Regions from separate parts of the Brevibacillus sp. HB1.4B genome, predicted to be linked through region 1. Evidence: riboswitches for the same ligand, from Rfam matches in the RefSeq annotation. Region 1 holds a riboswitch; each other region holds the start of a gene.

Region 1 (5,975 bases):
CAGTCCCTTTTCCTTCAACTGATCTTGCAGCTTGGCCATGTTGTACGTGGTAGCCGGACAAATATCCGGACATTTGGTAAACATAAACTCAACCAGTCGTACCTTACCAGCACTTTCATTAAAGGTATAGGTTGTTCCGTTACTGTTGTCTAAGGTGAAGTCCGCGATGGGCTTCAATACTTCGATCTTCTCTTGTGTCATGTACTTATAACCAAATACTCCGACGATAGCCAAAAGGATAATACCAGCTAACACAGGAAACCAATGTTTTTTTATCCCAGATTCCTGCTGCAATTGTGTTCCTTCACTCACGGGTTGCTTCCTCCCTGCTTGTCCCATGCGTGATGCCTCCTGATTACACGCGGGAGGCATTCACACTGTTTCTATCACTTCTTACTGTTCTACTTCACCTGGCCATGCGAGCATGCCGCCAACCATATTCGCCACGTCATATCCTTGTTCACTCAAATACGCTGTAGCATTATGGCTTCTGGCACCACTACGGCAAACCATCACAATCGGAATGTTCTTATCCAGCTCATCGATACGATGTGGCAAAAAGCCGAGTGGGATCAGCTTCGCCTCTTTAATGTGACCTGCATTCCACTCATCAACTTCACGTACATCAATGATTTGCAGCTCCTCTTTGGCTTCCAGCTTTTCCAACAGCTCTTGTGGTGTCATTTCCTTTACTCCATGGCTCATCGCTATTTATCCTCCTATATGTACGATCAGATCAGTTGTAACCACCTCCATGATATCACACGCTTTTTTACTTTTCTAACGCTAAGAGCACTTGGCTTTACCCTGCATCTATGCTCCCTATTTTCTACCATTATCTCCTATTTCGCTGTGGCAGTAGCCACACGGGATGTGAACAGCTTGAGGCAAAAGCGTTACAAATTAATGGCATGAGTGAAACACCTTTCATCCATATATACACAAAAACCTCCCTGATAACTACAAATTCCACATTGACAGCAAGGTTTTATTTTCATACAATTACGACAACAACTTTTCTCATCAAGAGCGGTGGAGGGACAGGCCCTACGAAGCCCGGCAACCAGCAGACTAGCTGCATGGTGCCAATTCCTGCAGAATCCAGTGATTCTGAGAGATGAACACAAGCCCGTGCATGATCGGAGCCTTCTTCTTCTCAGGAGAATGCTCCGTTTTTTTATTAGTCGATTTCATAGTAGAAGGAGAGATGAACATGTCCGATCAACAACAATGGAAGCCAGAAACGCTTGCGGTACACGGTGGGCAAGAGGTTGACCCTGTAACAGGCTCACGTGCTGTTCCGATCTATCAGACGACCTCCTACGTTTTCCGCGATACGGAGCATGCAGCCAATCTGTTTGGCTTAAAAGAGTTTGGGAACATCTATACACGCATCATGAATCCGACCCAGGATGTGTTTGAGAAGCGTGTTGCCCTGCTCGAAGGTGGTGTTGGTGCATTAGCGACCGCATCCGGGCAAGCTGCCATTACATTCGCCATCTTAAATATTGCGCATGCAGGAGACGAGATCGTCGCTTCCAGCAGTCTCTATGGCGGTACCTACAACCTGTTCGCCCACACGCTTCCCCGCCTCGGTATCAACGTTCATTTTGCTGATCAATCCAATCCGGAAAATTTCCGTGCTTATATCAATGAAAAGACAAAAGCCGTGTTTTGCGAGACGATCGGCAATCCACGCATTGATGTCGCTGATATTGAGGCGATCGCCCATATTGCCCACGAAAATGGCGTACCTTTGATCGTGGACAACACCTTCGCGACTCCGATTTTGTGCCGTCCTTTTGAGCACGGGGCCGATATTGTCGTGCACTCCACCACCAAATTCATCGGCGGCCACGGAACAGCAATTGGCGGTATTATCGTAGACTCTGGAAAATTTGACTGGAACAACGGAAAATTCCCAGGTCTGACTACACCAGACCCAAGCTACCATGGCGTTGTCTATACAGAGGCAGTCGGTCCGCTCGCCTATATTATCAAGGCGCGCGTCCAGCTCCAGCGCGATATTGGTGCTGCCGTCGCCCCGATCAATTCCTTCTTGTTCCTGCAAGGATTAGAAACACTGCATCTGCGCATCGAACGGCATAGCCAGAACGCCTTGGCAGTAGCCCAATTCCTCGCCAATCACTCTGCCGTAGAGTGGGTGAGTTATCCAGGACTCGAGTCAGACTCCCAGCGTGAGTTGGCACAAAAATATTTGCCAAAAGGTGCTGGCGCGATCCTGACCTTTGGAATTCGCGGTGGCGTTGAGGCAGGAAAAACGTTGATCGAGTCCGTGAAGCTGTTCTCCCATCTCGCAAATGTCGGGGATTCCAAATCACTCATCATTCATCCAGCTAGCACAACACATCAGCAAATGACAGAAGAAGAGCAGGCAGCAGCCGGAGTGACCCCCGGACTTATTCGCCTCTCCGTCGGTACAGAATCGATCGACGATATCATTTCTGATCTGGAGCAGGCATTGCAGCGTGCGTTGCAATTATCCACGGTAGGTTAACCGTACCTTCAAAAGAAAGAAGAATCATGATCTCTCTGGATAGAGATTTATGATTCTTCTTTTTTATTTTTTTATTCACGTTCGAAAAATATTGAATTTTACATTCGTTATTTATAAAATACATAATGATGTACAAATTTTGGAAGGATGAATAGACGTGAAAGTTTTGAACATCGGAAGTGAACGGACAACGTATCGCGTGGAGATCTCGTATTCTCCTTTATTCGAAGCTGCCTTGGGAATCGCTGCTGCTACCTACGATCAATTGCATCACACGATGGAACACCCCCCTGCCTACTGGCGTCAACTGTTGGACGAGCTATCGCCTTCTGTACGGCAAGAGGTCGACTATGCGAAGGAGCACAACACGTGGAAGACGCTTTTGCAACTGCTCGATCTTTGCCCTTTCGCTGATCTGGATTCATTTCTCTCGTATGTCAGAGAGCTCTCAACAGAACAGCTCCGATACGAGGCCCTCCCTTATCTAGGTGAGAATATGCAAGAAGCACGTTGGAAGGCTGCACAAGGAAGCAAAGAGGATTGCGCCGCTTTACAGGAAGCGTGCCGCGCGCACCTCTTTTTTGAATCGTATATCGGACATATTACTTCCGTTGATGCAGAAGAGCTGCGGAGTCATATTCTCCGATTGATGGAAGGCTGGTATGGCACCCACATCAAGCCGCATGAGGAAGAAATCGTTCGTATGCTAGAACGGGATTGGTCGCAAAAGCAAAACAAGCTAGGGAAGCTCACCCCGGAAGCCTTGGTGGAGTATGCGACAGGATCGAGCTACCTCCCTGAGCCTGCCGTGACACGCGTGCTGCTGATCCCACAAGCGATCTATCGCCCGTGGACCGTACAGGCCGATGCTGTCGGGACGAAAATTTTTTATTACTCTGTTGCCGACGAAAATTTGCACGATGCTGTAGATCCAAATCAGCCACCCCCTTCACTGGTGCAAGCCTTAAAAGCACTCGGAGATGAGCACAGGCTGCGCATGGTCAAAATGCTCGCGGAAAAGGACCTGAGTCTGCAAGAAATAACAGAGCAACTCTCTATGGCAAAATCGACAGTGCACCATCACCTGTCCATGCTGCGGTCTGCCCATCTCGTTGAAACAGTCGGCTCCCGTTACAGACTCCGCCGTCATACTCTGGACAAACTACCCCTGATATGGGATGAATTCCTGGACAGGAGCGCCCCATGAACCAAACTGCGGTACAAGCCTCTGTCTGGCAGCAGCGTTCTTATCGTTGGATTCTTTTTGGTCAGCTCATTTCCGAACTCGGGGCCTCACTCGGTACCCTCGCCAATAGCTGGTTAATCTATCAGGCAACAGGCTCACAAGGTGCGGTCGGACAGATGTGGCTGCTGTATTTCATACCGTCGCTCGCTATTCAGTTGGTAGCCGGACCGTACATCGACCGATTCGACAAGAAGCGTGTCATGCTTTTTTCTCAATGGATGCGAGCTGCTGCGTTTTGTTTGTCCTTTGTGGTCATTACTTCTGGGACAGAATCGCTCTGGCCGTTGTATTTCACTGCCTTGATCAACGGTCTCGTTCAACCGCTATATGTGCCAGCCAGCCAATCGCTCCTCCCTGTTCTGGTCAAAAGAGAGCAGCTCCTCCAAGCCAATGCCTATTTGGATAGTGTCCTGCGCATTGCCTTGATTACAGGTCCTCCTTTGGCTGGGATTCTCGTAGCCAGTATCGGCGGCGAGTCAGTACTCGCATTGGTCGCGATCAGCTATGCGCTCAGCGGTTTCTTTCTGGTTCTTTGTCCAATCGCCCCAGCAGATACCGCCAGCAAGAAGCAATCGTGGTTTGTCATGTTTAAGGCTGGTCTTGCGATCTTTTGGCAGAAGCCCCTTCTACTCTGGCTTGGCCTGTACTCAGCTCTCGTCCAATTTGCTGTCGGAGTCACACTCGTACTAAACCTGCCTTTTGTAGTCGGCGAGCTACAAGGCACCTCGTTTCATGTAGGCTTGTTTTTGGCTGGTTATCCGTTGGGATATTTCTTCGGCTCCTTGCTCGTGCCACGCTTCCGTAACTGCCTTGGTCAGCCCCTGATCATGTTGGGATCACTGGTATTAGGTGGCTTAAGCTTTGTTGCGATAGGCTTTACCCATGACATCTGGCTTGCCATCACCATCGAACTACTGGCTGGTCTGTTTGCTCCTTTTTTCCAAGTACATAGCACGAGCTTGTATCAGCTTCACGTTCCTTCCGAGTTGATGGGGCGTGTACTGTCTGTCCGCCTGCTCATCGTGCGTGCGACGATGCCCGTCGGTATTTGGCTTGGCGGACAGCTAAGCGATCAGGTAGGGATTCGCCCTCTTTACATCTCTGTAGGTGCCGTCATCGTGCTCGCCGCGCTGGGGGGAATATTATTTCGAAAATTTGTAAATAACAGGATATTCCCTATATAATAAAAAGCGTATGGCTCCTAAATTTTGAATGGGAAAAGGAGAATTTTCATGACTCATCCGACATCGGATAACCTTCAGCATGTTATCAGCAGCGTTATCGTGGGCAAGGAAAGTCAGATCCGCCTATTGGTAACGGCCTTGCTCGCCCGTGGTCACGTATTGCTGGAGGACTTGCCCGGAATGGGAAAAACCGTGCTTGCCAAAACATTGGCGCAAGCGATTGGCGGTTCTTACAACCGCCTGCAATTTACTGCGGATCTACTGCCATCTGATGTCGTCGGTCTACACGTATTCAATCAGCGAACAAGTGAATTCGAACTGCGCAAGGGACCTGTTTTTGCAGATGTCTTGCTCGCAGATGAAATAAACCGAGCCACTCCCAGGACTCAATCCGGCTTGCTGGAATGCATGGAGGAACGCCAGGTCACGATCGAAGGCGTCACCTTGCCACTTCCATCGACCATGCTGGTCATTGCGACCCAAAATCCGATTGAATCGGAAGGAACCTATCCATTGCCAGAAGCACAGTTGGACCGCTTCCTTTTCAAGCTGTCTCTTGGCTATGGTACGCGAGAGGATGCCAAAGAAATTTTGCGGAGATTCCGCAGTGGCTCCCCATTAGAGGCCGTCGAGCCGGTCATCACTGTCGAGCAAATTGCGGCTCTGCAACGCGAGGTCACGACCGTTCATGTCAGTCAACCGGTGGAAGACTATATCATCGATCTGACGGAAGCGACTCGCCAGCATCGTTCGGTCGAGGTGGGCATCAGTCCGCGTGCCATGCTCGCCCTGTTGCGATCCGCCCAGGCTTACGCGTTCGTTTCTGGTCGTACTTATGTCTTGCCGGATGATGTGAAAGTGGTGTTCCCCAGTCTGGCAGCTCACCGCATTCGCCTCTCCATGGAAGCAGAGCTGCATGTGACGGAGCAGGAAGTCGTAGAGCAAATTTTGACTAGCGTCCCCGCTCCCGTCGAAGAAAGCGTGTAGCGCTATGATCACCAAGCAAACCTTTCACGTAATCGGTTTT
Region 2 (5,975 bases), on a different contig from region 1:
ATTGTACACCTTGATTTCGTCTGGAGCTACCTGTTTGCCCAAGCCATGGGTAATTTCCTCGGCTGGACGCTCTTCAATCGGAATATCTGCGCCTGTCGGTGTGTCTAGATCGACGGAGGACAAGGGAGCTGCCACGTAAAAAGGAATGCCGTGAGCTTTTGCCAATACCGCTACCCCATACGTGCCGATTTTGTTGGCGACATCGCCATTCGCTGCTACGCGGTCTGTACCCACGATGACAGCCTCTACTTTGCCTTGGGACATAACCATCGCCGCCATGTTGTCGCAGATCAGCGTCACATCAATCCCTGCTTGCTGCAATTCGAATGCAGTAAGACGAGCGCCTTGCAGGACAGGACGGGTTTCGTCCGCGTACACCTTCAGGTTCCAGCCGCGTTCCTTTGCCAAATAAAATGGAGCGGTAGCCGTACCGTACGCTGCTGTAGCCAATGCGCCTGGATTACAGTGCGTGAGAATTCCCATACCGTCATGCAACAGAGTGAGCAGATGCTCTCCAATGGTCCGGCATACTTCAGCGTCTTCCTTTTGAATCGTCAGTGCTTCATCGAGCACAGCCGCCTTCAACTCGGCAATCGACGCTCCGCTTTCTTTTTCAACACGAGCTTTGATGCGATCCAACGCCCAGAACAGATTCACGGCTGTCGGACGGGAAGAGCCCAGGTAGTCTGCCTGCTGGTTCAGTTCCTGCCAAAACTCGTCGTAGTTACTCGCTTCACTGCCACGAATACCAAGGTAGAGCCCGTAAGCCGCCGCCATGCCAATCGCCGGTGCGCCTCGTACTTCCAAGCGACGAATGGAACCCCATACTTGCTCGGAGGTAGTCAAGTTCAAATAGATCGTTTCTACTGGCAGACGCGTCTGGTCAAGCAAGACCAATGCGTCATTCTCCCACTTAACAGGTGCCAATTGAGTGCTGGTTGTCATACTGTTGTAGCCTCCTGATAGTAACGTTCGGTGACAGTGCGTACGATGTCCGTGATATCTGTCGATTCGTCGATGCCGCCGCGACCGAGAATCAGCGCTTCTCCAATCGAGAGAGCCAGACGCTCTGCTTCTGCGCGAGTCTGGTCGTCTTCAATGGCATTCAGGTCCGCTACGCCTGCCAAGCCGATGACACGGCGCAAGATTTTGCATCCGGCATAGCCTGCTGTATCCTGAATCAAGCGCTTCACGTAGCTTTGCCACAGTCCCTCGACATGGGCGCTGCGCTCTTTGGCTTGCTTGTGCCAGAGCTGAACGAATTGCGAAACGAATTCATTCCAGACATCCTCGACCGTTTCCAGTAAGTATTCGCGGTACGCTTCCCGTTCTCCTTGATCTTTTTGCAAACCGTGCTGTCCTGCGTAGTTGAGCAATAGATTGGCAATGACCGCCCCGATGTCAAAACCGATTGGACCGTAGTAAGCGAACTCTGGATCGATTGCTTTCAAGCTGTTTTCCGTGATGAAAATACTTCCCGTATGCAGGTCACCATGCAGCAGCGCTTCCGATCGCGTAAGGAAATCGTATTTCAGCTTGGCGATTTCCAGCTTCAGCGGCCTGTTGTTCCAGATCGCCTCGACTTCCCGGCGAATCAACGGGTTGAAGTCGTTGGTAGGCGCATTTTCATACGGATCGGTAAAGACGAGATCTTCCGTAATTTTGCATAATTCTGGATTTATGAATGTTCCGACTAGCGCTTTTTTATCGTACGGATGCGCGCCCAGATCGGAGGTGAAGAACAAGGTTTGCGCGAGAAAACGACCAATTTGCTTCGCGAATAGTGGGTACCGCTTTCCTTCGATCAGACCTTTGCGCATGATCATGTGGTCCCCGACGTTTTCCATAACAGTCAACGCAAGTTCCCCATCAAAATGATACACCTGCGGCACCAAGTCTGGAACGTATTTGTGCTGAATGCGGAGTGCCTCGCTCTCGATACGAGCCCGATCAATCGTAAGTGGCCAAGATTCTCCCACGACGCGGGCAAAAGGCAGTGCTTGTTTGACAATGACGCTCTTACCGGTTGCCAGCTCCTGAATGTCAAAAACCAGATTGAGATTGCCATCCCCGATTTCACGGCTGGTCAGCTCTGCTCCTTCGCTAAAAAGACCCGGTATTCCTTTTACGTACTCCACTGCTTCCTGTTCAGTCAATGCGCGATATGCCATGATTCCAAAACTCCCCTCTACGTATTTTTCCTCTATCTCTACTTGTTTTGTTTGAGTACCTGGAGCAATAAAAAGACCTCTTTTCCCGAAGAAAAGAGGTCGCTGTCGTCACGTGTAAGAACCGTGTTGATGTCCCCCTTATCTTCCAGACTACTTTTGTTTCTGCAGGAATTAGCACCGTGCATGTCGCCTGTCAATCAGTCGCTTCCTCGCGTCTGAATGGCGTCATGTCGGTTGCCGGGTATCATCGGGCCAGTCCCTCCACCTTCTCTGGATAAGGTATCCAAAACGTATTCGGTTTTTGATTTAGTTTGAATCATACAACCAACGCTTCCACGATGTCAACACCCTTTTGTGCAAAAATTCGCACCTTGCTATCAGTAGCTGTATTGTGTTCCCAATGCCGCAGGTGGCTCCAAATTCCACCAGTCTTTCTTGCCTAGAAACGCTGCTGTTATCGACTTTTCGGCCTTGAGCTTCAGCAGTTCTTTGGTAGGTCCGGTGAGGACGGCTCCGTAGATTCGCACTCCGTTTTGAACAGCCAAGGCCGTACTTTTTCCCCACGGTAGTCGTCCAAGGAAGAGTAGGCGCGACAAAAGGTTTCCTGTGTCCGCTCCTCTGCCAGCCTCTCATCTCGTGTCAGCCGGAAAAGATAGCGGTACATATCGTTTACATGCAGCCGGTACACATCCTCCAGACCTACTTTCCCAAGCCGTTCACACCCCTTCATCCCTTACCACGAAGGAAGTGCCAAATAGTTTCACCTTCGTCTCATTTTTCTTCTAACCTGCTGCACATTCTCTGCAAAAACAAGGATTGACTCCTGACAATGAACGTCATATCATGGGGGAAACGAATAACTCTTATCGCGAGCTGGCTGAGGGACTGGCCCTATGATGCCCGGCAACCGGCGCTATACCATGAATCGTACGCGGATGATGCGTACCTTGGATAGCGAAACGGTGCTAATTCCAACGGATAAGAGTCGAGATAGAGCCTCTTTGGCTTGTTTCGGCTACTGACCCGAGAGATGAGAGGAGACGAGACGCTTTCATAGTCGACAACCGCCTCCCCGCTCAATGGGGAGGCTTTTTTTAATCATTCAAGGAGGATGAGACGTACCATGAGTGAACAACGTATCCTCGTCACCTATCTCACACAAGCAAAAGACTTGAACAAGAAAGCGCAAGCCATTGCTGTCGGCATGACAGTCGGTTCCTGGACGGACCTGCCGCTTGCCAAGCAAGCTGAGCTAGCGCCGTATCTTGGTGAAGCCGTGAGTGCAACACCGCTTGCGACACTGGAAAACGGAGAAACACGCGGTTTGATTACCGTCAGCTATCCGACCCGCAATTTTACAGCAGACATTCCATCCTTGTTGACCGGAATATTCGGCAAACTGTCGATGGATGGCAAAATTAAGCTCGTCGACATCGTTTTCCCTGACTCATTCCTTCAGGCTTTTCCTGGACCGAAGTTCGGCATTGATGGTCTGCGCGAACGTTTAGGGGCACATAACCGTCCGCTCTTGATGAGCATTTTCAAATCGTGCCTGGGCCTTCCTTTCGATGACCTGAAGACGCAATTCCGGGCACAAGCCTTGGGCGGAGTCGATCTCGTGAAAGATGACGAAATCTTCTTTGCAGATGACCGCGCTCCTTTTATCGAACGGATCAAAGCGTTCAAGCAAATCGCCCAGGAGACAGAAGCCGAAACAGGCAAGCCCGTCCTTTATGCAGCCAACCTGACTGGACCAGTGCATGAGCTGAACGAAAAAGCGAAACGTGCGGTAGATGCAGGTGCTGACTGCCTCTTGTTCAATGTGCTGGCCTTTGGATTCGATGCCCTGCACCGTTTGGCAGCCGATCCCGATGTACGCGTACCGATCATGGCGCATCCAGCATTGGCAGGCGCTTACTATCCATCACCTGACTACGGTATCGCCACCCCGCTTCTGCTCGGAACCTTGATGCGCGTAGCTGGTGCAGATTTGGTACTCTTCCCATCTCCATATGGCAACGTCGCCTTGGACAAGACAGAAGCGTTACAGCTCGCCAAGCATTTGACCGACCCACTGAATGGTGTGCGCCGATCCTTCCCGGTTCCATCTGCCGGCATTCATCCTGGGCTGGTTCCACAGCTTTATCAAGACTTCGGTCTGGATCAAATTGTCAATGCAGGTGGTGGAATCCACGGTCATCCCGGTGGAGCAACCGCAGGAGCGAAAGCATTCGTCGCCGCGATTGAGGCTGTCACCGCAGGCCGAACACTGGAAGAGGCTGCCGCAGAATCGCAAGAACTGGCGATCGCCCTGGAAAAGTGGGGTGGTGCACGATGAGCAAGAAGCTCGTCCTGTTCTGCGATTTCGACGGAACGATTACCGAAAAAGACAACATTGTAGCGATTGTCCGCAAGTTTGCTCCCCCTGAGTGGGAAGCCTTGACGGAGCAAATCCTTTCGCAAAAAATAAGCGTTCAAGAAGGGGTAGGCAAGCTGTTTCAACTCTTGCCCTCCTCCTTGCGCCAGGACATTATCGATTTCATTGTCCAAGAAGCGACGATTCGCCCGGGATTTGCTGAATTCGTGAGCTATTGCCGCGAAGAAGGCATTGACCTGTTGATCACGAGTGGCGGCATCGACTTTTTCCTGGAGCCTATCCTGGCACCCTTCGATCTTACCGATGTACCGATCTACTGCAATGGCAGTGATTTCAGCGGAGAGCGCATCACCATTACGTGGCCCAACGCGTGCGATGAGCATTGCACGAACGGCTGCGGCATGTGCAAGACGACAATCATCCGCCGGTACGAACCAGCAACCCATTTCCGCATCGTCATCGGCGACTCTATCACTGATTTGGCTGGAGCCAAAATCGCTGACTATGTGATTGCCCGTCACTTCCTCGCTGACAAGGCGGAAGAGCTGCAATTGCCGCATAGCAAGTTTGCCACTTTCCACGATGTGATTCGCATTTTACAGCAAATCCAACAGGAGGTCGTCTAATTCATGACTGCAACACTCGAACAACGTCTGGATGCCTTTCGCCGTCTGGATGACGCCAAGCTGACATTTGCCCGCCGGGATTGGTTTCCCGGCACCAGCGGCAATCTCTCTATTAAAATACAAAACGATCCCTTGCAATTTGCCGTAACCGCAAGCGGCAAAGACAAAACCAAGCTGTCCCCCGAAGATTATCTAGTCGTAGATCAAGACTCGCGTCCGGTGGATGAAACTACGCTCAAGCCTTCCGCGGAAACGCTCATCCACGCCATCGTCTACAAATCGTTCCCGAAGGCGGGTGCTTGCTTCCACGTCCATACCGTGTGGAACAACCTCATTTCCGAGCTGTACTTTGGACAACGAGCCTTCTCCATTCAAGGACAAGAGCTGATCAAGGGACTCGGAATCTGGGAAGAAAACGCGCGCATTACTGTTCCGATTGTTGAGAACTTTGCCGATATTCCGACCTTGGCTACCGAAATTGAAAAAGTGATCACACCAGAAGTTCCCGGCGTACTCATCCGTAACCACGGTATCTACACGTGGGGCGGCAATGACTTCGAGGCCAAGCGCCACCTGGAAGCTTTTGAATTCCTATTCGAGTATCACGCCCGCTGGCTGCAATTACGCCAAGCAGTCGTGTCCACTACAACCACCAATTAAGGAGGAATAAACGATGGCACAAATTCGTTTTCACGACAACAATGAGTACATCTCAGCACCCGAGGAAGTTGTCTCCTTCCTGGACACCCAAGAGATCATTTACGAAAAATGGGGCGTGGATCGCCTTGATCCAAAGCACCG
Region 3 (5,975 bases), on a different contig from region 1:
TCAGCCTGATGAAACGTCGAAGCTTGATAAATCGGAACCGACGACGCACCTGTGAACGGGTCAATGTAAGTCGAACCGTGGAGGATCTTGGTTGCAAAATTCATCGTACACTCCCCCCTACGACTAAACTAGCATTCAATGCCTGAAACAAATCGGCTACGACATCATCTGGATGCTCGATGCCAACCGACAGTCGCAACAATCGATCACAAACACCGACGTGCTCTCTGACTTCTTGCGGGATATCGGCGTGAGTCTGCGTCGCCGGATACGTACACAATGACTCGACACCACCCAGACTTTCCGCAAAGGATACGATTTGCAGATTTTGCAGGAACAATCCCACCTGCTCTGCATCGTGTACGCGGAACGATACCATCCCACTATGCCCAGTTGCTTGTTGCACCTGTATCTCATGCCCCGGATGCTCTGGCAGACCTGGATAAAATACCTCCGCCACTGCCGGATGCTCACGCAGCTTTTTCGCTACAATCAAGGCATTGGATTGATGACGATCCATCCGCAATGCCAATGTTTTCATCCCGCGAACGAGAAGCCAGCAATCTTGTGGTCCAAGTACAGCACCGATTGAATTGTGCAAAAACCTGATTTTTTCCGACAACTCTCCCCCTTTTGTTACGATGAGTCCAGCCAGTACATCGTTATGTCCTGCCAAATACTTGGTTGCACTATGTAGAACGATATCTGCACCAAGCTCCAGTGGGCGTTGACAATAAGGGGTTAAGAATGTGTTGTCTACAATCGTAAGGAGACCATGCTGTTTCGCCAATTGCGTTACTGCTCGAATATCGGTAATCTGCATGAGCGGATTGGTTGGTGTCTCGACGAAGATCGCCTTTGTCTCAGGGCGAATCGCATTTTTGAGTGCACCAATGTCACGCAAATCCACATACGAAAACGTCAGACCATAGCGAGAGAGCACTTGCTCGAACAATCGATAGGTTCCCCCGTACAGATCGAGTGAAACGATCAGATGATCCCCTTGGGAAAACAAGCCCATGACGGTATGAACAGCAGCCATTCCTGAGGCGCAAGCGAAACCTGCATCTCCTGATTCCGCTTCAGCGATGGTCTCCTCCAAAATAGTGCGAGTAGGATTAGCTGTGCGTGTATAATCGTATCCAGTGCTCTGGCCCAAGGCCGGATGGCGATAAGCCGTTGCATAGTAAACAGGAAAGCTCACCGCCCCTGTTTTTTCATCTCTGCCTACTCCCGCCTGAATCAATTTCGTTTCCAAATTCATGTCTGTTTCTCTCCCTCCAATAGTGTACAAGGGCATCAAAAAAGCCCTCTTTCCTCTGAAAGAAGGCTTTGTTTACGTCACCGTAAGCAAATCCTTCTCATCTTTCAGAGTTTGATAACTCTGCAGGAATTAGCACCATTATCTCCCTGATAAAATACAGGTGATTGGTTGCCGGGCATCATCGGGCCAGTCCCTCCGCCGCTCTGGATAAGAAGATTGCTATTCAATTTGATTGACCCTAATACTAAAGGATCGGCAGGATTCTTGTCAACAATTTATTTCCACCCGTTAATTTACATCTTTCAAGGCGGTCATCACTTGATTGTCCAGCTTCGCTGCCGCGTTTTTGTCATACGTCTTTTCATATTGTGGTTCTACGGAAATACGGGAACCGTAAAACATAATATCACGAACAGCCTCAATTTTGATTTCTGCCATGGCCAGCTTGAGCGGAACGCCTTCCAGTCGGTCTGTTTTGACAGAAGCACGACCATTAATGGCGAAAGACGAGCCGGCACCGATCAAATGCAAGACAACTTGCGGTTCCTTCGCAATATTAGCCAAAATACGTGAGCGATTATCCACGGCAAAACGAATCGTATCGGCGGTGACAGCATACGTCCAGGACAAGGAGCTGAGCGATGGTGCTCCTGACTCATGGTCTACTGTGCCCAAGGTAACAAAACGCTCCTTTTGCAAGAGCTTGAATAAATCTTCGGAAAGAGATTGGGAAACAGTTTCAGCCATTTCAAAGCCTCCTAACAAACGTTTTGTACGTTCATTTTACCCTTCGCCTAGCTGATAGGCAAACGTTTCCTCTTCACCTTGATTCTGGTTGTCTTTTTCCCTAGACTGGTAGTAACGATACCGAATGATGGAAGGGGATGGACAGCTTGTCGCCTACAGACCGCCTCATGCAGCAAATTGATCAAGTCCTTGAAGAGCTTCAGGAAGTTCGGAAGGTAAATGAGCGGATGCATAAAATTGCGATGTTCCTGGAAGATATCCGACTAGCAGATGTGATCCAAAATTACACAGCCCCGCGCAAGCTGCTCTGGATCAATTTCCTCGCAGGTCTTGCCCGGGGTCTGGGGTTGACGATTGGTACTGCTATCGTTTTGGCTTTCCTCGGCTCCCTCTTGACGCAATTTCTTTCCATCCCCATTCTGGGGGATTACATCAGACAATTGGTGGAGTACGTCGAGACTTACAAGCAGCGGCCTTAACGCTAGAGACTAGTCTCTGTCGTCGTCACGATCGTCATCTTCATCGTCATCATGATGTTTGTCGTGCTTTTTCCAATAGCCATACGCGTTGCCGTTGGGATGCTTATCTTTCTGCTTCCCTTTTTCTTTTTTCTTTTTGTCATCATCATCGTCTTTATCCTCATCTGTTGGCTTCACAGGCTCGACAATGACTTTTGTGCTTAATGCAACGTCATCTTTCTTAACCAGCTTATCATCTTCATACAATGCGAATTGAATGGTTTTGGCACTAAAGGAATGATTCTTGTACGACAATGTCAGCGAAAACTCGCCTTTGTCATTTGGCTTAATCTCTTTTTTCTTCCCGTCAGGAGCGATCACATACAATTCAGTGTCGTCCTTTTTATTCCAGCCGCTTACTGTCCCCTTCACTTGAATGGACTTGGCGGCAGGATTGTTTACAGCAGTCGCCTTAATGGCATATACGGTCGCTTGATCCTTGTCAGGAGCGTTAACGATTTCTACCTGAACGGATTCGGAATCAACCTTCTTGCCATCCTCGTAAATCTCGATCAAGGCTTTTTGATCTTTTGCTGCTTGTACATCCTTTACTGAAACTGTGAAGCTGCCTACGCCGTCCCACAGCTTCTTCACGTTTGCTTCTTTTTTCACGCCATTATAGGTGACAGTTACTTTGTCTGCCCCTTGCTTGACAATTCCTTTTACTTTTAATTCCTTTTTCTTCGCATCCAATACAGACATGGTATGGATGATCATTTCCTTATCTTCTTCTGCTTTTGGTACGATCTTTACTTTTTCGCTATCGACCAGCTTGCTGCCTTCATAGGCACTCACAGTTACATACGGTTCATAGGATGCATCTGGAGCTTCAAAGCTGACCGTAAAAGAGTGCTCCTTGGTCGGAACGACTTCAATAATGTCGGAATTCGGCTTTTTCACAACCACCTTGGTGACATCCGAAGTCACAATCCCCTTTATGTACACCTTGTTATTTTCAGTCTTGGCATTTACGCTCACGATTTCTTCATCATTGTCTGTCAAGCGCACTTCCAGCCAAATATCGCCGTAGTACTCGTTGTAAATACGCTCCCACTCCGCTTTGTTTTCTTCCATATAGGTTTGCAGTTTCGTATTCAAGTTGATTTCTTCTACAATGATGTACAAGTGATCCGCTTGATTCTTCAAGAGCATGTTCAACGTGGTTGGATCATTTTGGGCAAGTTCTTTCAGATTGTAGCGCGTTACTTGTTTCCCTTCGTCATTCATGACTACCTTTGTGGCACTTGGACTAGCAATCGAGCTTGCATCGGCAAAAATTGGCGTCAAACAGCCAAGAATACCTGCAGCTGTCACCACTGCTAATACGGGCTTGGTCATGTACTTTTTCAATGGTAGTTCCCCCTTCTAGTCTGGCAAAATCCCCCTGGTTGCTTGGGGCATGAATATTGACGGGAAATCATTTTCAAAAGTTGCATCCTCCAAGAAACCGCGTCTTATTACCTACAAAAAGCGCTTGATACAAAAAAACTCCACCCAACTTCCGAATCATTTCGGCAAGTGGAGGGGAGTCTTTGTCCCTTTAGTTGCAGTTGTACTTGGGTTCGCCTTCAATCGCGGCCAATAAAGCTTCGACTGATTCAGCAGGGTATCGTACTTCCAAGGCTTGAGATTCAGCGTTTCCAAAGAGCACGTACCAGCTGCCTTCCTGACGATAGCCGATATCGCTCATTTGATGATCCTCTTGCAGCAATTGCAAGAAAAAAGCAGCTGTATCCAAAGCAGAGTGGTCTTCTGGTCGCGCATCGGCAACCACTTGAATTTGGAGCCAGTTAAAAAGTGCATCTTCACGCTTCACTCGGTTCTCCTCACTTTCGCCCAGTTTGCTCCGGCTTGATCCGTACCTTTACAATCACGAGAATCGCAATCGCTACGAACATTGCACTTTTCACAGGAAGCTGCACATCCAAAATAGCGAAAATGAGAGCTCCAGCAAACAAAAGGATGTACAAGAGCACGTTTTTCAAAATAGGCATACGGATACGTGTAGCAAAGCCAAGATAATAGACGATAATTAATTCCACAAACAAAATCCAAGCCCGATATTTATCAGCCCATATGCGAAAGCTGTCATATGCGGTGAGCTGATCTGGATTCGTTGGCACATAGGTTGATGCGATTTGTATCCAGTCCATCACTTATCTCTCCTGTCTTCAAGCGGTGAAACTCCTACCGCTTCACATGCCACCTCATAGGCGGAATGAAACGAATAGTCACTCCTTTTTTCTTAGGAAAACGCTATCTTTCTTACTTTATCAGGTGGTGGATTCTGTGTCAAAAAACGGTAGGCTCTTCCATGTTGCTGGCATGAATTTCGCCGTACATGCTATGATGAAGATATGTCAGTAGAAAAAGGTGGGAATAAGATGAGCTTGTATGATATTGCCGTCAAAACCATTTCCGGTGAAGAAAAGACGTTAGCTGCCTTCAAAGGGCATGTCCTGCTAATCGTAAACGTCGCCAGCCAATGCGGCCTTACTCCTCAATACAAAGGGCTACAGGAGCTGTATGAGCGTTATCAGGATAAAGGTCTCGTTGTTCTCGGCTTCCCTTGCAACCAGTTCGCTGGACAAGAGCCAGGAACAGAAGAAGAAATCGCAACGTTCTGCGATCGAAATTACGGCGTGACGTTCCCGCTGTTTGCAAAGATCGATGTCAATGGTCCTGATACTCACCCGTTGTATCAGTACTTGAAGGAACATGCCCCGAGCGAAGAAAATCAAGATATCGAATGGAACTTCGCCAAATTCCTCGTGGATAAAGACGGTCAGGTTGTAAAACGCATCAGTGCTCGTACTCAACCTGAAGAGCTCATCGCTGCTATTGAAAGTCTGTTGTAAGGACAGCCCAAACAAAAACGCCACTTCATCCCAAACAGGATCAAGTGGCGTTCTTTTCTTTTCTATCTTACGCTTGCGGTTGTGCTTCATAGCGTCTTTGCTTCTCATAGCGCTCACGATCTGATTTGTTCAGATATTTTTTGCGCAGACGAACGGATTGAGGTGTTACTTCGCACAGCTCATCGTCGTTCAGATATTCCAATGCCTCTTCCAAAGACAACATGCGAGGAGCCTTCATTTTGACAGTCTCATCCTTGGTCGCAGAACGTACGTTGGTCGCATGCTTTTCTTTACATACGTTAACAACAAGATCGTTGTCACGGTTATGCTCGCCCACGATCATGCCCTCGTATACTTCTGTACCTGGGTGAATGAACATCGTTCCGCGATCCTCTACGGACATCAAGCCGTACGTGGTAGCTGTTCCTGTCTCGTGGGAAATAAGTACCCCTGCGTGACGTCCTCCTACCGCTCCTGGTACAAGTGGACGATAGCTGTCAAAAGAGTGGTTGAGAATACCGTAACCGCGTGTAATCGTCAAGAACTCTGTACGATATCCGATCAAACCACGGGATGGAATAATGAATT
Region 4 (5,975 bases), on a different contig from region 1:
ACATAAAACGGATGCTCTTCTTCTCGTAAACACAACTCAATCCGTTTGCAGAGGCTCTCTTCTAAACGACTATTCCAGCGCTACTAGAAAGTAAGATCCTCCATCAATCTTATACTCGCTATTCTTGCTTGCTCCTTCCAGCCTCGCAAAAAACGGTCGTTGCCCGTGATTTTTCCATGCAGTCTGCGCCAATCCCTCTTCAATCGGTTGGCAAAGCACTACATTTCCACCCGGAAGTTCAAATACTTGGCAGATGGCCCCCAGTTCTTTATCGTGGAATGTTTCGCTCTTCTTCCATCCAAACCAGCTTTGCCAACGTGCTGTTGCCTCCTCCAGATCTGTTACTGCATAGCCTACTGACTGGAGATGCGCTGCACCGTTCGGATGAGCGGCAATGATGCCACGATTTGTCAAATCATCTATTCTCTCCTCATCCGTTTGCGACCATTCGATGAGAAATGGCGGTAGAAGTGCACTATCTGCATCTTCGAGGAACAGCATTCGCCACCGAAGCGTCGTGCCATCATCACGCGTACGACTTCCCGCAACTGGTCCAGTAACCTGCAAACCTTGGATTCGCAGGCGCTCTGCCCACGCATCCATCTCGTTGGTCCGAAGCGCAATCTGGCCAAATCCTTCTCCCTTTGCCTCATCCTCGATGCATTGACGTACGAGCGGATTATCTGATTGTCGCGCAAGCTCCTTGTGTTCAACCGCCAAAAATTCAACATAAGAAAGCCCGAAATAACTAAGGCTATTCCATGTCCCCCAAGACGCATGACGCCCTCCAGCTACCGCATGAAAACCCGCTTGGCAAAATTGTTCCGATGCTTCCTGTGGAGTTCGCTGTACAAAATGAACCAAATGATCAAAAGTTAATCGCACCTTTTTTCGCCTCTTTTCGTAATACTTATAGGATATCAAAATTCATTTATGTAAGGATAGAATCACAAGGGGGAAAAATGAACGAGACCAGATCAAGTCGGGTAAAAGCTCGGCGCAAGAAATCACGTAAAACATGGGTACGTGTTGGAAAGAGCACGCTCCTATTTAGCGTATTGGCCATCTTCGTCGTCGGAACCTATTACCTATTCCAAACTGCCATGGATGGAAAATATGCCAACCCGAACGAGCAGCCTGCTCCTGACAATACTGTGAACCAAAAGACCTCTGTGCAGCTCACCTTTGTCGGTGACATCATGATGTCAGGGAATGTAGAGAAAACCTTACTCGCAAACAGCTATGACTACCCATTCAAGCATGTAAGCTCACTCTTTTTGCAAGATGATATCACGATTGCCAATTTGGAGACGCCGATCACTGCCACAGGTGTTGCCGCACAGAACAAGGCGTATGTCTACAAGTCATCGCCACTTGCTGCTCCTGCCATGAAAAACGCAGGGATTGATGTGGTGAATCTCGCCAATAATCACTCCATGGATCAAGGAGTTCCGGGATTGCTCGATACCTTTGACGCTTTGGACAAGAACCGGATTGAATACGTCGGCGCCGGAAAGGATGCCAACCGTGCCTATTCCCCTGTATTCATAGAAAAGAACGGCATCAAGATCGCGATTCTCGGCTTCAGCAGGGTCATTCCCGAAACAAGCTGGTTTGCAGGGGATTCCCAGCCAGGTATGGCCGCTTCCTATGATCCTACGCTAGCAGTGAAAGCGATCCAAAATGCGAACAACCAAGCGGATCTCGTCGTGGTGATTGCGCACTGGGGAAAGGAACGCTCCGATTATCCTGTCGATCATCAAGAAGAGTTGTCTCGTGCCTACATCGATGCTGGTGCAGATTTGATTGTCGGCGGTCATCCCCACGTACTTCAAGGCTTTGAACGATACAATGACAAATGGATTGCGTATAGTCTCGGCAATTTCATTTTCACACGATCAAGCGAACCCAAGACTTGGGAAACGATGGTTCTGCAAGCAAACTGTACGAAAAGCGGTGATTGTGAGCTGACGATGCTTCCGTTTCACGCAGAATTGGGACAAGCTGTACCCATGAATGAAAGCAACGGCGCTGCCCTGCTAAAACGTATTGAATCCATTTCTGAGAGTGTAGACATACAAAGTGACGGGCGTGTACAGCCGCGCGCAAAAGCGGTGGAGACTGCCCCCTGACAAAAGAAGCCGTGTTTCCAGGTAACTAGAAATACGGCTTTTCTTCTTATTTTTCCTCTTACTTACGCAGATTCGATAATGGGGAAGCAGCGAACTTCTAAGCCAAAATCATTTTTCAATAGGGACTCGTGCTCTTTACTGATTCCTGTCACGATCAAACCTGCACGCAATACGCCCCCCAAGTCGAATTGGACTTTTAGTTTATGCACGTTGACTCCTGCTTGCTGAAGGAAATGCAAGACACGATCTGGCGTAGCAGTATGACATGAGCCCTCTAGATAACACAGGACGCGTTCCTCCGAATCCACCGTGACTCCTGCTTTGTCAGCCGTTTTTTCTTTCCAAGTAGGATGAGGTGTGAATGGCTGTGTCAATAAATAGGCCAAATCCTCTACAACTGCACTTGCTGTAGGGAGCTCTCCTGCCCCTCTTCCTGTAAACAACAAGTCTCCCACGATGTTGCCCGATAGCTGCACAGCATTAAACGCGTCGTGGATTTGCGCCAACGGATGACTCAGCGGAAGCATGGTTGGTTCAACAGATAGGCGAATTCCTTGTTCAGCTTGATAGGCCTGCGCGATGAGCTTGATCCGGTACCCCAGCTCACTCGCAATCCGAATGTGACCCGCTGATAAATCTGAAATCCCTTTACGAACAACATCTGCTAGCGGCAGCGATTCTCCGTAAACAAGCTGTGCCAGGATGTACAACTTGTACATAGCGTCAAAGCCTTCTACATCCGAACGAGGGTCTGCTTCCGCATAGCCCAACTCCTGCGCTTGCTTGAGCACCTCCTGATAAGAGAGCTGTTCTGCTTCCATTTTCGTCAAAATGAAGTTCGTTGTTCCGTTGAGAATACCGCGAACACCTTGGATATCGTTCGTGCGAAGGAACTGCCGGAGCACGCTCAAGATCGGGATGCCCCCTGCCACACTCGCTTCATAGGCCAGATGTACTTGATGCTGATTTGCCAAATCGACTAGCTCTGTTCCTTTTTTCGCCAGAAGTTCTTTGTTGGCAGTTACTACATGGCAGCCCTTTTCGATCAAAGCACGGACGTAGTCATAGGTAGGTTCTACACCGCCCATGACCTCCACCACGATATCCACATCGCTTCTCAATACTTCCTCAAAGTCAGTTGTCAGTAAAGCCGGGTCGACATGAACCGCCCGCTCTTTTTCCGAGTCACGCACCAAGGCCTTGACGATCTCAATTCGTTTTCCCAGACGAGAAGCCAGCTTCTCCTGTTGCGAACGGATCGTTTTGATTACGCCTCCACCCACTGTTCCCAATCCCAATAATCCCACGCGTACCACTTCTGCACTCATCCTGACCACCCCATACCCCGAATTTTAGATAAAAAGAAAAGCCATCTTCGATAAGAAGAAGGCTTGTTAGTAGCTAATGCTCCCCCTCCTTATCTCCCAGGACTTATATGTCCTGCAGGAATTGGCACCTTGTCACAAAATATGCGTGACGGTTGCCGGGCTTCATCGGGCCAGTCCCTCCACCTCTCTGGATAAAGAAAATATGAAATTAAAAAAAACCTTCTTCGCTAAGAAGAAGGTTCATCTACTAATGGAGTAACCCGCTTCTTATCTTTCGAGACGAAACGTCTCGCAGGAATTGGCACCTTGTCGCAATATGCGACGGTTGCCGGGCTTCATAGGGCCAGACCCTCCACCTCTCTGGATAAGAACTATTTATGCTGTTGAGCTTTATTCTAAGAAATTCCAAGGCAAGCGTCAACAAAATTCTTTCTTTTCTGATTGTAAGCTGATTTGACAAGGCTTTCAGTTGGGAGTGAACAGGCTTTCTACCTCTTCCATACTGCAGCAAGTGCAATGAAACACACCCTCCTGACCTTCCTCAGGCAGCTCTTTTTCCTCGACATATCCGCACCATTGGCAAATGAAAAGTTGAATCATCGCACGCCCTCCTCTTCTTTTATCCTGCCCAAAATAAAAAGAACATTTTCCGCTCGACCGTGACGATCGTTAGAAAATGCCAGAAAAAGAGGGACGCACTTGTCCACGCGCTGTTTTTCGCAAGCCATCTCTAACACCTCCCTATCTCCCGTAGGTCTATCAGTGTTGTCGAAACAGGCAGGTCTCCTGACTATGGGTTCATCGTCTAGCGTCGCCTTCCCCGTCTATTTTGATAGACCAGTGGCTTGTTGGACGCTGACTCCCCTCTTACAGTGGCGGGACCGTGTCGGATTTGCACCGAGCTTCCCTATTATCCTTGTGGCGAATTGTTACGCCCGAAGGAACCTGTTTCCACCTATGAAATTGTCTTTTCTCACTACCCTCCTCAAATTTTACCTTATTCTTCCTTGTTTAGCGAACATTGTTCGTGGATCAGTAGCCATTCCTTTCGCCACAAGCCACCCGAATAGCCTGTTAGACTCCCGTTTGCTCCTATAATTCTATGGCATGGCACAATGATGTTCAGCCGATTTTTTCCGTTGGCATTCCCGACAGCCCTCACCGCATTTTCCTTCCCAATCAACGTGGCTAGCTCCGTATACGTAATCTTGTGCGCATAGGGAATGGTGGTCAATGTGTGCCAGACTGATTTCTGAAAGTCTGTCCCTTTCATCCACAGGGGAACAGAAAAGGACTGTCTCTTGCCGGAAAAATATTCGTCCAGCTGTTGCCGGCAAACGAGGAGAGGCTCGTGGCAATTGTCTTCATGTTCAAGCAAAATGGGTTCGTCCCGATCTGTGAATAGGATAGAACATACCCCGTCTTCTGTCCCACTGATTTCCAAGACACCGAGGGGCGATGCATAATCGATTGTCTGTATCCTTTCCATACGAGACCTACCCTAAATACCGCTCTCTCAAAATGGTACTGTGGTGAGCTTCATGTCCTGCAATCACATAAGCCAACGTCCTTGCAGATAGCTTGTTTCCGTTGGCAATTCCTGTACGCAACCACGCTTCTGGAGAGATTCCTCGGACTTGCGCGATAGTCGAAGCACGTACAGCCTTATACTCTTCCAATAAATCAGAGAGGTCTCGTAGCTGAAAACACCCGTGTTCGACAAAAGCATTCTCATCAAAACCGATGAGGGGTGTCTGATCTCCTCTCGCGATTCTCAGTAAGCGATAGCTCATGATGCGTTCTGTATCGACGAGATGACCCAAAACCTCTTTTACCGTCCATTTGCTTGGTGCATACCGATAATCAATTTGCTCAGGCGCAAGTGACGAAAATAGCGCGACTTGCCTCTCTCCTTGTTGCGTAAGGATCGTTAGCAGCTCCCCCTCCGGTACAAGCCCAATATAATAGTCAAAATAAGCGGCGTATTCATCGCGCTCTGGTCGTATGAGCATGTATTTCCCTCCCTTTCATTTTGGATAGACAAATGATGTCTCCATTATTCATTATGTAATCCTTCAAACAATAGGACCCTTGCCGGGGCTGCATCCGTGCCGATCAGCTTGAGTGGTGCAGCTACCAGAAAATAATTGCCTGGGGGGACCTCCGCTAGCCGCAAGCCTTCCACGACAATGACGCCCGCTGCAAACAGTTTTTTATGGGTGGGGTGCCCTTCCTGACTGCGTTCGATTCCAAGTGCATCGGTTCCAATGCCCCGTACCCCCAGCTCACTTACATATTCTGCACCTTCCTCTGACAGAAAGATGAATTCAAAAGAGAACGCCTCTTCAAAAGAGTTTTTCGTTTTAAACAGGACAAAATCTCCACGTTCAAGATCGAAGTTCTCCAAGTCGGAGCGAGTGATCCTGTCCTCTACCGCTGTGAGATCGAGAACCTTGCAACTGCCCACTAGCTTCTCCAATGAAATACTCTCAAATGTATCGCCAGCATTCACCAT

What was found. Region 1 has a riboswitch for S-adenosylmethionine ahead of HP398_RS26295 (homocysteine synthase). Riboswitches for the same ligand answer to the same signal wherever they lie in the genome.
Region 2: another riboswitch for S-adenosylmethionine. It lies ahead of HP398_RS14165 (2,3-diketo-5-methylthiopentyl-1-phosphate enolase); the one in region 1 lies ahead of HP398_RS26295 (homocysteine synthase).
Region 3: another riboswitch for S-adenosylmethionine. It lies ahead of HP398_RS06800 (aminotransferase class I/II-fold pyridoxal phosphate-dependent enzyme); the one in region 1 lies ahead of HP398_RS26295 (homocysteine synthase).
Region 4: another riboswitch for S-adenosylmethionine. It lies ahead of HP398_RS06220 (homoserine dehydrogenase); the one in region 1 lies ahead of HP398_RS26295 (homocysteine synthase).

The regions. Positions count from the first base shown of each region.
Region 1 covers NZ_JABSUT010000013.1:78,913-84,887, forward strand. The annotation lists gene HP398_RS26285 (SCO family protein) at 1-312, opposite strand, end outside; gene HP398_RS26290 (rhodanese-like domain-containing protein) at 394-705, opposite strand; SAM riboswitch class I at 1,018-1,124, shown strand; gene HP398_RS26295 (homocysteine synthase) at 1,214-2,518, shown strand; gene HP398_RS26300 (ArsR/SmtB family transcription factor) at 2,676-3,725, shown strand; gene HP398_RS26305 (MFS transporter) at 3,722-4,948, shown strand; gene HP398_RS26310 (AAA family ATPase) at 4,997-5,935, shown strand; gene HP398_RS26315 (DUF58 domain-containing protein) at 5,940-5,975, shown strand, end outside.
Region 2 covers NZ_JABSUT010000005.1:172,675-178,649, reverse strand. The annotation lists gene mtnA (S-methyl-5-thioribose-1-phosphate isomerase) at 1-945, opposite strand, end outside; gene mtnK (S-methyl-5-thioribose kinase) at 942-2,171, opposite strand; SAM riboswitch class I at 2,307-2,452, opposite strand; gene HP398_RS14175 (anti sigma factor C-terminal domain-containing protein) at 2,549-2,698, opposite strand; gene HP398_RS14170 (sigma factor) at 2,650-2,835, opposite strand; SAM riboswitch class I at 3,032-3,208, shown strand; gene HP398_RS14165 (2,3-diketo-5-methylthiopentyl-1-phosphate enolase) at 3,295-4,509, shown strand; gene HP398_RS14160 (2-hydroxy-3-keto-5-methylthiopentenyl-1-phosphate phosphatase) at 4,506-5,174, shown strand; gene HP398_RS14155 (methylthioribulose 1-phosphate dehydratase) at 5,178-5,834, shown strand; gene HP398_RS14150 (1,2-dihydroxy-3-keto-5-methylthiopentene dioxygenase) at 5,848-5,975, shown strand, end outside.
Region 3 covers NZ_JABSUT010000002.1:484,858-490,832, forward strand. The annotation lists gene HP398_RS06795 (trans-sulfuration enzyme family protein) at 1-104, opposite strand, end outside; gene HP398_RS06800 (aminotransferase class I/II-fold pyridoxal phosphate-dependent enzyme) at 101-1,264, opposite strand; SAM riboswitch class I at 1,359-1,478, opposite strand; gene HP398_RS06805 (pyridoxamine 5'-phosphate oxidase family protein) at 1,553-2,011, opposite strand; gene HP398_RS06810 (DUF5665 domain-containing protein) at 2,179-2,490, shown strand; gene HP398_RS06815 (hypothetical protein) at 2,500-3,879, opposite strand; gene HP398_RS06820 (hypothetical protein) at 4,070-4,345, opposite strand; gene HP398_RS06825 (YlaH-like family protein) at 4,356-4,682, opposite strand; gene HP398_RS06830 (glutathione peroxidase) at 4,914-5,387, shown strand; gene typA (translational GTPase TypA) at 5,455-5,975, opposite strand, start outside.
Region 4 covers NZ_JABSUT010000002.1:361,195-367,169, forward strand. The annotation lists gene HP398_RS06210 (VOC family protein) at 70-885, opposite strand; gene HP398_RS06215 (CapA family protein) at 963-2,132, shown strand; gene HP398_RS06220 (homoserine dehydrogenase) at 2,195-3,460, opposite strand; SAM riboswitch class I at 3,547-3,658, opposite strand; SAM riboswitch class I at 3,725-3,831, opposite strand; gene HP398_RS31145 (hypothetical protein) at 3,926-4,060, opposite strand; cobalamin riboswitch at 4,220-4,424, opposite strand; gene HP398_RS06225 (methylated-DNA--[protein]-cysteine S-methyltransferase) at 4,458-4,949, opposite strand; gene HP398_RS06230 (DinB family protein) at 4,957-5,472, opposite strand; gene HP398_RS06235 (cyclase family protein) at 5,517-5,975, opposite strand, start outside.